DNA from 2 places in the Shewanella denitrificans OS217 genome. Region 1 is predicted to be linked to the other one. Evidence: predicted binding sites of a transcription regulator. Region 1 holds the regulator's gene; the other holds the start of a gene.
The links. Region 1 encodes MetJ, which represses methionine synthesis genes. Its sites were predicted from a motif close to TAGACGTCTAGACGTCTA; they were not measured.
Positions count from the first base shown of each region.

Region 2: the regulator MetJ is predicted to act here: its motif matches at 4,084-4,101, upstream of msrA (peptide-methionine (S)-S-oxide reductase MsrA).

Region 1 covers NC_007954.1:698,168-704,033, forward strand. The annotation lists gene SDEN_RS03200 (sulfite exporter TauE/SafE family protein) at 1-513, shown strand, start outside; gene SDEN_RS03205 (hypothetical protein) at 676-1,329, shown strand; gene SDEN_RS03210 (sulfite exporter TauE/SafE family protein) at 1,362-2,093, opposite strand; gene metJ (met regulon transcriptional regulator MetJ) at 2,196-2,510, opposite strand; gene metB (cystathionine gamma-synthase) at 2,711-3,883, shown strand; gene SDEN_RS03225 (bifunctional aspartate kinase/homoserine dehydrogenase II) at 3,894-5,866, shown strand, end outside.
Region 2 covers NC_007954.1:2,107,044-2,112,909, reverse strand. The annotation lists partial or broken gene SDEN_RS21035 (biotin/lipoyl-containing protein) at 1-558, opposite strand, end outside; gene SDEN_RS09305 (alpha-ketoacid dehydrogenase subunit beta) at 568-1,545, opposite strand; gene SDEN_RS09300 (thiamine pyrophosphate-dependent dehydrogenase E1 component subunit alpha) at 1,549-2,727, opposite strand; gene astE (succinylglutamate desuccinylase) at 2,881-3,927, opposite strand; gene msrA (peptide-methionine (S)-S-oxide reductase MsrA) at 4,194-4,673, shown strand; gene SDEN_RS09285 (hypothetical protein) at 4,720-4,995, opposite strand; gene SDEN_RS09280 (RecQ family ATP-dependent DNA helicase) at 5,006-5,866, opposite strand, start outside.

The sequences.
Region 1 (5,866 bases):
CAAACGAGTTCAGGGCAAGTTCACGACAGTAAAAGACTCACCCCAAGCAGTATGGGGCTAGCTGGGCTAGGCATAGGCGCGATTTCGGCCTTAGTGTCTATCGGTGGCGGTTCCTTAACTGTGCCTTACTTGAGCAATAGAGGCATAAACATTAAGCATGCCATCGGCACTTCGGCGGCCATAGGCTTACCCATAGCCATAGCGGCGAGCCTAGGCTACTGGGTTAATGGGCTGACATCTGCTGAGGCAGCACAAGAAATGGGTATTTATGACATAGGCGCTCAAACCCGCGCTGTAATGGGAGATGGCTGGTGGCAAGTGGCGGCTCAGAGCCTTGATATGAGTTTAGGTTTTATTTCGGTTCCGGCGGCGGTTTGTGTGGCATTTGGCAGTTATTTCAGCGCTCCCTATGGGGTTGTGCTCGCCCATAAACTGCCGGTAGGCTTGCTTAAAAAGCTATTTGCTTGCTTACTGATTATCCTCAGCCTAAAAATGTTTTCCAGCCTAGTGTAAAAAATGGGGAGAGAAAATGAATGGATAGAATTTTTTATTTTTAAAATATTTTAAAATCAATGTTTTAATTAGTTTTTCACTATCTTCTTATGATTCTCTGCTGCAAACTTTTATTTGCTGCTATCTTTAATTGACGTCCCCCGTCGAGCTTAAGGAACCCAGATGAACTTCACTCAAAAAAGCGCTATCTTGAGCCTAGTTTTTCTCAGTTTCTCTCCTCTGTCTGGGAGCTGCGCCCCTCTGGAAGCCGCCACCTTAATCAATCAATCCCTCTATGGTTTTAAACTCTCTATAGTCAATATGCCTGTGGCTTCTGAGGGCTATTTTTTTAACCTTGGGGGGAGTCATGGTGATAGTCATAGTCAGGCGCAAGGCACAGGGCTTATCTTGAGTCGCCCCCCATTAACTCATGATGTATTAACCCCGTTAGCTGTTAACTTTCTGGATGGTGCGGGCTATCAATCCGAGTCTCGATGGACCCTAAGTTATGAATTCGATGACTTTGCCTTGTCATTAGGGGCTAATATTAATCAACCCTTCTATGCGGACTCACCGCAAATGTTTGAGCAGGCTAATCAAATGCAGGATTACTCCTACTTCAAGGTCGGTGAGCTAAATGTAGGCGGGGAATACAGGCCGATGGATTGGCTGACCTTTTCATTAAACTTTCACCAAGGTATGGCTGATAACGCTCAAGATGTGTTTGCCCTTGCGACTAAGTTGGATCTTAATCGCAGTTTTAGTGTGCAATTTATTGGTTTGCTGGGCAGTGATACCAGTAAAGGGGCGCTGTTAAAAACCTCATACCATTTTTAACCGCAATAGGCCGTGATGTCAGTGATTTTGTCTTAGTTAACTAGCGTCAGCACAGATTGTACTGTCAGCACCAAGGCGCTAAGGCTACAGAGGATTAATGTCGCGCTGCGAGTCTTTTGTTTATCAACTCTGCCCACTAATCTTCCCGCCACAAGAAATCCGAACACCACAGACGGCAGCAGCATGCAGGCAAGCCATAGATGACGCCAGCTCAATAAACCTGTGACGGCCAAAATAATTAACGCGATAAGGGAACTGAAGATAAAAAACGCGGACAAGGCGGCGCGAAACTGACTGGCATCTTTTCCTGAGAGTAAAATGGCCATTGGCGGCCCACCGATGGCAGCGATATTGCCAAAAATACCCGAAATAATCCCCGCAATAAATAAACTGGTGCGATTCACTGGCACGCTGAATTTAAACACACTCAAAATCACGGCAATAGCCACAATGGCGGCGATCACTAAGCCTAAGACGGCTTGTGGCGCTAAGATCAATAAACTTGCCCCAAGAAAGCCCCCGGGAATACGTCCAAGTAACGCATATTGCAGGCCATTAAATTCTAAATGGCCGCGCTCGCGGATCAAGGTGAGCACAGAGATGGCAAAGCCCATCATGATAACGGGTGCAGGTACCAGATCAGGCTCAACAAGATAAAGTAGCGGACTGGCTACGACGGCTAAACCAAAGCCAATTAGACTTTGAGTGATGGCGGCAAAGAAGATAATAATCGCCGCTAGGGCAAGGCTCAGGGGATCGATGATCAAGGAGAAGGCCTAAAGTAAACTTGCCGAAAATTTGGGTTAGCGCATTGTTAGCCAACTAACCCTGTGTTACTTGCTAGGTATGACTTTGCTTAAGCGGGTTTATTCTAACTCTTCCCACTCTAAGCCCATAGCTTCCATCATTTTCTTGGCTTCACTGGGTATACCGTCAATTTGATCTTTTGATAGATCCTCATCATTGGGAAGAGGTTGCCCAGTATAGGCATGCAAGAAGGCTTCACAGAGGAGTTCACTGTTGGTTGCGTGTCTTAGGTTACCCACCTGGCGACGAGTGCGTTCATCTGTCAGTACTTTGAGTACTTTTAACGGAATAGACACAGTCACTTTTTTTACTTGCTCGTTCTTTTTGCCATGCTCGGCGTATGGGCTAATATATTCGCCATTCCACTCAGTCATTAACTCACCCTTAACTTGAAATTCGGTGCAGATTTTAACCCCTTACAGGCCACAGTCAAATTATTGCTACTATTTGTTGTTGATTGCAAATAGATTTCTTTACTTTTGGACGTTTAGATGGCTAAAGTGCTTGACCAGGCCTAGACTTACGCGTAGATTTAGCCATCTAGACATCTACACTGCAAATTGATGGAGTCCACATGAGTCAGCATAAATTAGCCACCTTGGCCGTTCGTCACGGCATAGAGTCGGATACTCAGCATGGATCTGTGGTGCCACCGATTTATTTGTCGACCAATTACAGCTTTGAAGGGCATCAACAGCCCAGAGAGTTTGACTATAGCCGCTCGGGCAACCCAACGCGTAACTTATTGGCAGAGGCGCTGGCAAAGTTAGAGCAAGGTCATAGTGCAGTTGTCACTTGTACTGGTATGGCGGCCATCACCTTAGTCACCAGTTTGTTAGCCCCTGAAGATGTGTTAGTCATCCCCCATGATTGCTATGGCGGCAGCTACCGATTGTTTACTCACTTGGCAGCTAAGGGCAGTTTTAAGCTCGTGGTTATCGATCAAAATGACGCTAATGCATTGGCAGACGCTCTGCAGCTTAAGCCTAAATATGTTTGGCTAGAAACTCCGTCGAATCCACTGCTTAGGGTGGTGGATATCAGCGCAATTTGCCAACTGAGTCATCAAGTGGGCGCTAAAGTGGTGGTGGATAACACCTTTCTTTCCCCTGCATTGCAACAGCCATTAACCCTAGGGGCTGACATAGTGGTGCACTCCACCACTAAATACATTAATGGTCATAGCGATGTTGTTGGCGGCGCCGTGGTGGCTAAAGATGCCGACATTGGCGAGCGACTCGATTGGTGGGCAAATACCTTAGGTTTAACCGGTAGCGCGTTTGATAGTTACCTGACCTTACGTGGACTTAGAACATTAAGTGTACGAATGCGCCAACATCAGGAAAATACCCAACTAATTATTGAGTCCTTAATTAACAGTCCAGTGGTGAATAAGGTATATTACCCAGGTTTAACAGCCCACCCAGGTCACGAAATTGCATTAAAACAGCAACAAGGTTTTGGTGGCATGGTAAGTTTTGAGCTTAATGGTGGAGAAGCAGCACTCGTGGCCTTCTTAAGTGAGCTTAAATTATTTAGTCTTGCCGAGAGCTTAGGGGGGGTGGAGAGTCTGGTTGCCGTGCCAGCCACCATGACCCACAGAGCCATGACGGCCAAGGCCCGTGATGAGGCTGGCATTAGTGACACATTATTGAGATTATCTGTCGGCATCGAAGATGGCGTTGATCTTGTCGCCGATATTGAAGCAGCCTTAGCCGCTGTTGCAACACTGAAAGTCGTTGTTTAAGGAGTTAGGAATGGCGCGTAGTCATTTACATAAGTTTGGTGGTTCGAGTCTTGCTGATGCTGACTGCTATCGCCGTGTCGCTCATATTCTGTTGACCCATGGTCACAGCGATGACTTGGTCGTGGTGTCTGCTGCAGGGAAGAGCACTAACTTCTTATATAAATTATTGGATCTGCGCGATACAGGCCAGCTATGGCAAGAAGAGTTACAGGTGCTGATAAGTTTTCAGCAGGCACTCATAGAACAGCTGTTATCAAACGAGCAGGCGCGGGATCTGCGCGAGCGCTTATCTAACGATAAAGCTCAGTTGGCGAGTTTGCTGTCCCTTGAACAGCGTAACGAATACCAAATCAGCCATGTAGTTAGCTTTGGTGAGCGTTGGTCGGCGCGCTTGATGGCAGCATTACTGCGAGAATCGGGCGTGGCCGCAAGTCATGTGGATGCCTGTTCCATTCTGGTGGCCGATGAAGGCGCGGTACCCAAAATTCGAGTAGAAGAATCGAAAGCCAAAATCCAGACCTTACTTGCTGAACGTACTAACGAACGTCTCGTGATCACAGGGTTTATTTGCGCCAATGCTCAGGGCGACACCTTATTACTGGGCCGCAATGGTTCAGACTTTAGCGCCACCTTGATAGCCAGCCTTGCCGACATTGGCCGAGTGACCATTTGGACCGACGTAGAAGGCATATTCAATGCCGACCCTAATAAAATTAACGATGCCAAATTATTAAAAAGCATGTCGTTGGCTGAGGCGGATAGATTAGCTCGCCTTGGATCTCCTGCCCTGCATTCACGCACCTTGCAGCCGTTATTCAATACTCAAGTGAGTCTAGCGGTGCGTTCAAGTTACGCTTCACACACAGATTTCACCTTGATTGCTCCCCAAAGCTCATCGGCCAGCGCACCTGTGGTGACCAGCTTGTCGCAAGTGGTGCTGTTTAGTTTTAAGCTTGAGACCCATAACAAGATAGAGTCAGACTCTCAATCTAAGCCACAGCCTCAGTCGCAGTTTGAGTCTGTATTGGCGGCGTTGACTTCGGCGGGTCTTACGCCTTTGGCCCACTGGGAATATGGCGCAGATAAGCACGAACTGGCCTTTATGCTGGAAAATCAAAAGCAAGTAAATGCACTGCTAAGCAAGCAGGCGCCGACATTTGGCATTACTGAGCTGCAGCTTAATCTGGACTTAGGCCTAGTCGCCCTAGTGAGTGCCGATGCTGAGCATTTTAGACGCAGTTTTGCCAGGTTGTTAAGCCGTGATGCTAAGCCCATTTATCAAGACAATTTAAGCTTAGTGACCTTAGTGCCTCGGGCACAAGTGAATCTGTTAACCCAGAAAGTTCATCGCCGCTGCGCCGGTCCCAAGATGCGGATCGGGGTGTTATTACTTGGCGTGGGTAACATAGGTGAGGCCTGGGTGGATTTATTTCGCCGTGCCAATCATGCCCTTAACAATGAATTAGAAGCCAGTGTCGAGCTGGTGGGCATTGTTAGTTCGAAAAAAGCCTTGATCGCCGAGCAAGGGATTGATCTTAACCATTGGCAGCAGATCTTTGCGGAAAAGGCGTGTCAGTGGCAATACGAGCAGCTGTTTGAGCGCCTAGATAAGTTAGATTGTGATGAAATAGTGGCATTAGACATCAGCGCCAGCGCCAGTTTAACCTTGCAATACCCAGAGTTATTCGCTCGAGGTATTCATGTGGTCAGTGCTAACAAGCTTGCGGGTTCGGGACCTTTACCCTTCTATAAAGAATTAAAGCAGCAACTGAGTAATCGCAGACTGTTCTGGCGCTATAACGCCAGTTGCGGCGCGGGTTTACCTATTCAACATGCCCTCAATGATTTACGCAATAGTGGTGACACCATAGAGGCGGTTGGCGGTATTTTTTCAGGCACCCTATGCTGGTTATTTGAAAATTTTGACGGTAAAAAATCATTCTCTGAATTGGTACTTGAAGCCAAGTCTTTAGGCCTGACGGA
Region 2 (5,866 bases), 1.4 Mb from region 1:
CTGCCCTTTACGATAATATTGCTTAACGATGCGCCCGGCTTTCATGGCTGGTATTTGCACTAGGGCTTTATCTGTCATCACATCGGCAATGGGTTGATCTTCCACCACCATGTCGCCTTCATTGACTAACCAGTCGACCAACTCACATTCGACAATGCCTTCACCGATATCTGGCAATAAGAAGTCTTCAATTTCAACTCCTGATCCTTGACTAACTTGAGCACCCTGAGGGGCTTGGGTTAACTGCATGGTTTCAGGGCTAACGTCAGGACCTGGTGCTTTCGAGTCAGCGGCTTGGACTTCAGCTGAAGCTGTTTCACCTTGCACCTCAACGGCATACAAGGGAGCATGCACTAAGGCAATTTCACCTTTAGCATAATATAACTTAGTGATAACCCCAGGATGGGGCGCAGGAATTTGCACCAGCGCCTTGTCGGTCATCACATCGGCGATGGGTTGGTCTTCAACCACCACGTCGCCTACCTGCACTAACCAATCCACTAACTCACACTCAACCACGCCTTCGCCAATATCGGGCAATATAAAATCTTTAATCATACCTAACTCCTAAAATGCCATTGAGGCCTTGATGGCTTCAAAGGTCTTTAGCTCATCTGGCATGTATTCTTTTTCGTGAATAAGTGGGTAAGGCGTATCTAGACCACACACTCGGCTAATGGGAGATTCTAAGTGTAAGAAACAGGACTCTTGTATCGTGGCCGCTATTTCACCAGCGAAACCGCCGGTTAATGGCGCTTCATGATTAATCAACAAACGCCCTGTTTTCTTGACCGATGCCGCTATTGTGTCTTCATCCCATGGGGATAAGGTACGAAGGTCGATAATTTCACAGGAAATCCCTTCGGCTTCAGCCCGTGCGGCAGCTTTCTCGACGATTTCCATCTGTGCGCCCCAGGCCACTAAGGTAATATCCTTACCTTGTTTGACAACTTCGGCTTTACCTAGCTCAATTTCGTAATCCCCCGCAGGTACTTCGCCCACTGAAGCACGATAAAGGCGCTTAGGTTCGAAGAATATCACTGGATTTGGGTCGCGAATTGCGGCTAATAGCAAACCTTTTGCCTGCTGTGGATTACGCGGCACCACCACTTTAAGGCCTGGTGTTTGGGTAAAATAAGCTTCAGGAGATTGAGAGTGATAATGACCACCGGCAATACCTCCACCATAGGGCGTTCTAAAGGTTAAACCACCTACATCGAATTCATTACCACTGCGGTACCTGAATTTGGCAGATTCATTAACGATTTGATCGAATGCTGGAAAGATATAATCGGCAAACTGGATTTCAGCCACTGCGTTCATGCCATTTGACGCTAAACCGTTGGCAAAACCTGCAATACCTTGCTCCGTTAATGGCGTGTTAAAACAACGATCACGGCCAAACTTTTCTTGTAAGCCAGACGTCGCCCTAAAAACGCCACCAAAATGGCCCACATCTTCTCCGAAGATCACTGTGCGCTCATTAGTCTGCATGGCAATGGATAACGCCTCATTGATGGCGTGTAACATGTTCATTTCTGGCACGATTTATAATCTCCCAGCACTTTTAGGATAAGACGTTGGATACTTGGCAATATGCTGTTTAAGTTCAGCGAGTTGCTTCTTGAGGATAGGCGTTGGCTTGTCGTACACATCTTCAATGATTTCATCTAAATGTGGTACAGGGATCTTTTCAGCAACTTTCACCGCAGCGAGTACTTCTTCGCGATACTTTTCGTACATCTTGACGTCGGCGGCCTCGTTTATCCAACCCTTGTTTATCATCCACAACTTAAAACGCTGCACAGGATCGTGTTGTTTCCACTTAGCTTCTTCTTCTTTTGAGCGGTAACCCGATGGATCGTCCGACGATGAATGCGCACCTAAACGATAGGTCATGGCTTCAATCAGTACTGGCGCGTTATTGGCAAGTGCAAATGCACGGGCCTGTTGAGTCGCAGCCAATACGGCTAACATATCATTGCCGTCAACACGAATAGTGTGCATGCCGTAACCCACACCACGACTGGCAATACCATTACCTGCGTATTGCTCTTCCGTAGGGGTAGAGATAGCGTAGCCATTGTTTCGACAGAAGAAAATGGTAGGAGATTTTAACACTGCAGCCATGTTCATACCGGCGTGGAAGTCCCCTTCCGAGGCGGCGCCTTCACCAAAATAACAGATAGCCACATTGTGTTTTTTCTGTAATTTAAGGCTGTAACCAACACCGGTTGCCTGAGGTATTTGAGTCGCCAAAGGCGACGAGACTGTCTGGTAATGAAGTGCCTTGCTGCCATAATGAATGGGCATTTGGCGACCTTTGCCTAAATCTTTTTCGTTGCTGAACATCTGGTTCATAAACTGTTCAGTGGTGAAACCGCGATAACGCAGCGCCGCATGTTCACGGTACTGAGCTAAGATCACATCTTCATCATCTAAAGCGGCGGCGCTACCAATCACAGCGGCCTCTTCACCGGTACAAGTCATATAGAAGCTTATCCGGCCCTGACGCTGCGCACCCAACATACGCTCATCTAACACTCGGGTAAACACACAGGTGTCGTACATTTTCTCGGCCAGTGCTTTATCTATCACAGGTAACACCGCCTTTTCATAGGTGGTACCATCGGCTTGTAAAATGCGCAAAATTGGAATGTGCAATGACGCTTTGTCTAGGAAGCTGACACTGTGCACTGTCTCGTTGTTCAGCGGTGCTTTGCTCATATTATGCTCTTGTTGTGTGTGACCAGTATCGAGACTAGTCAATTTATTATTTATATGCCAATGAACATTACGTTAACGTAAACTACCTATCAACTCTTGTTCATGCTCCTAGGTGAAATTGCCTTGTGGTTACTTGTATAATTTGCTTTACGCTTAGCGAATGTTTTCGTTAGGCGCAGGCACTAAACACAGGACTGTGCGTTGGCCAACGGGGACTTTGGCATTCGGGAAAACAATGGCTTCCTGAGGCTGCTCTACCAAGACTTGCTCGCCGCCTTCAGTGGCTAGCACCTCACCTTTTGTAAAGGCACTGAAGTTTTCGGCTTGATCTGCGAAATTAAACGCAAAATCCTCGAAGCGTTTGTTAATAGAGCGGCACACCTTATACAAATTCACTTTTTCTGCTGAAAACGCACTTAAACCGAGCGCTTCACCGCTAACGAGTTTAGTGAGCATAGTTTGCGTTTGCTCAAAGCGGCTCATGTCATTCTGTCCAAAGGGCATCACCTTACCTAGCTCGACCGTGAAGGCATCGGCGTTAAATTGTTCAGAAGAATAATAACTAAAGGTAGTGGTCGGCTCATGGTGGAATAAAATAGTATCGACGCCGCAAGCGGCTAGAAACATGATCTGCTCGCCACTGTAAGCGCGCCCTGGGCGATAAGGATAAATGGCAAACTTCTCATGCTTTGATGGGCGAATGGCTGTGTGTAAATCATAATGAATACGCTGTTCGTTGGACGGTGCCCCCAGATAAAACTCGGCAACATAGTCTTCTAAGGCTTTAGCCCTAATACGCTCAGCATGAGTTAAGCCTTCCCCTTTAGAATGGGCGCCGCTAAAGAGACGATTCATATTTTCTTCGATGAAACGAGTTTGATTGTGAATCGCGGGCGGATTGCCAATTAAAAATAAGGTTCTGTGTTTAGCCTGAACTTTTTCAGTCAGTAACTCAGTGATCAATCTATTACAAATTTCTATGGGCGCGGTTTCATTGCCGTGAACCGCACAAGATAAAATGACCTGTTTCGGTGCTTGAGCGGTATACTTTTCTTTTGGTAAGAAGGCAATCACACCTGTATCCCATACTTCAACCTGAGTGTGTTGCCCCAGCTCGAAACTAAAGCGCTGCGCTATTCCATGGGGATGGGCCAGAGTAAAAGCCAAAAAATCATGATTGTCCATAAGCTCGTGTTGCACGGGGTACTCCTTAAACAGGCAAAAAAGGATTGGATAACATAAGGGTACTGATTCTAACACAAGTGGCAAAGAAGTAACTTCAACCAAGAAAATAGTAATAATTTTAAAATGACCACTTAATCCACTTGCAATTCAGAGTTTGACATATCAGAATAACAGACGTCTAGACTTCTACTAAATGCGTATTGGATTTCCATATTAGGGCATAGAAGCAGTGATAGCAGTCCAGAGTCCCATTTATAAAATCAATCAGTGAAGGAATAGTCATGGCGTTAGCAACATTTGGTGCAGGTTGTTTTTGGGGTGTAGAGCATTTCTTCCGTGAAGTCGAGGGAGTCACTCAGGCGACTTGTGGTTACATGGGGGGGAAAGACACAGCAGTCACCTATAAAGAAGTAAAAACCGGCACCACAGGCCACGCCGAAGTGGTGCAAGTGGAATTCGATCCCGAACGTGTAAGCTTCAATGCACTGCTTGAATTTTTTTGGAAAAATCACAACCCGACTATGCTTAACATGCAAGGGGGTGACATAGGCTCACAATACCGCAGTACTATCTTTTTTCATGACAAAGAACAAAAACAGCAGGCAGAAGCTTCTAAGCTTGCCCTAGCCCGCAGTGGCAAATGGGGACTTAGGCCAATAGTCACTGAAATAGTGCCCGTACAAACCTTTCATATCGCCGAAGAGTATCACCAAAATTATTTAGAAAAGAACAACCTACCTAGTTGCCATTTAACTTATTAATCAAGCTGAAGGGGTACCTTGTTAACCCTGAGAGGAATAATCAGGGTTAACAGCGCCTTAATCTAACGACCTGCATGACTTCTATTTGCATTCCTGCAAGTGATTCTGTAGCGGGATAGTAGCTGATGTTGACCCTTTGATCATTGAGGTTTTTGAACCGTTTTGTGCGCTTATATTTAAAAGGAACATCATAGCCTTTTAACATGAGGGTATTCAAAAACCATTCACCTTGTTCGCGCTGAACATGGGACACAACCTGCAAGCCTTCACTGTGGATAAGATCTGGGTGTTTTTTGAGCAACTCGTTGGCTGAAATATCCATCTATTCCTCATTATAAGTCATTGATTGCACATCTAACTTGATGAAAGCCTTGCTCTGAACAGAAACCAAAACCTGCAAGTTTTGTAATGCCACTACGGCTAAATGCAGGCATGCTCAGTCCCATCAAATACTTAGTCTGCATACTAACAGATAAGGCGTGAGAAAAACCTTGTCCCTCGGCCCAAATTTGCAAGTCTTTTAAATGAGCAGCCAGTACCTCCTTGGGTGGCATAGGTGTAATTGAGCTTGCGGTTAACTGAACACTTTTTCCAAGACAGACACTGCAATTCATGCAGTATGCTGGGCTGTTCATATCATCAAAATATCGTGCCAAGGCGTGGCTTAAGCAAGTGTTTAATTCAAAAAAGCGAATTAACTGTGCAATTCTGGCGATTTCTTTAGTTTCTTTATCCTCAAAATAGCCAAGCAATTGTGATGTTAAGGCCTCAATATCAATCTCATTGACTGTAAGCTCAAAAACTTGCGTGAGTTGCTTAGTCTCAAGTTGAATATGTCCCTGTTCACTGAGATAGTCCAGTGCTTTAAGCCCCCTTTGCCTTTCATGCCCGAACGCTTGATAGAGGCCATCAAAATCCACTGTGCCCCACACTTTTTTAAAATGAGTATGGGCAAACACTTGCTTGAGAAACTCACGTCGCTCCTCGGTGAATAAGGCCAACACTTCAGCTTCTGTACTAATAAATTTAAAGCGGCAATCGGCATAGTAGGCATGACTGGGTTTAAGCAGCCCAAGTAGCTCTAACTGCACCAGTAAGGTTTTTAGAGGGAGCACACGTATGTTAGTGAGCTTGGACAAGCTTAACTCTTGCATTTCCCAGCGGTTACCTTGCCGTGTGCTCTGCATATGCTG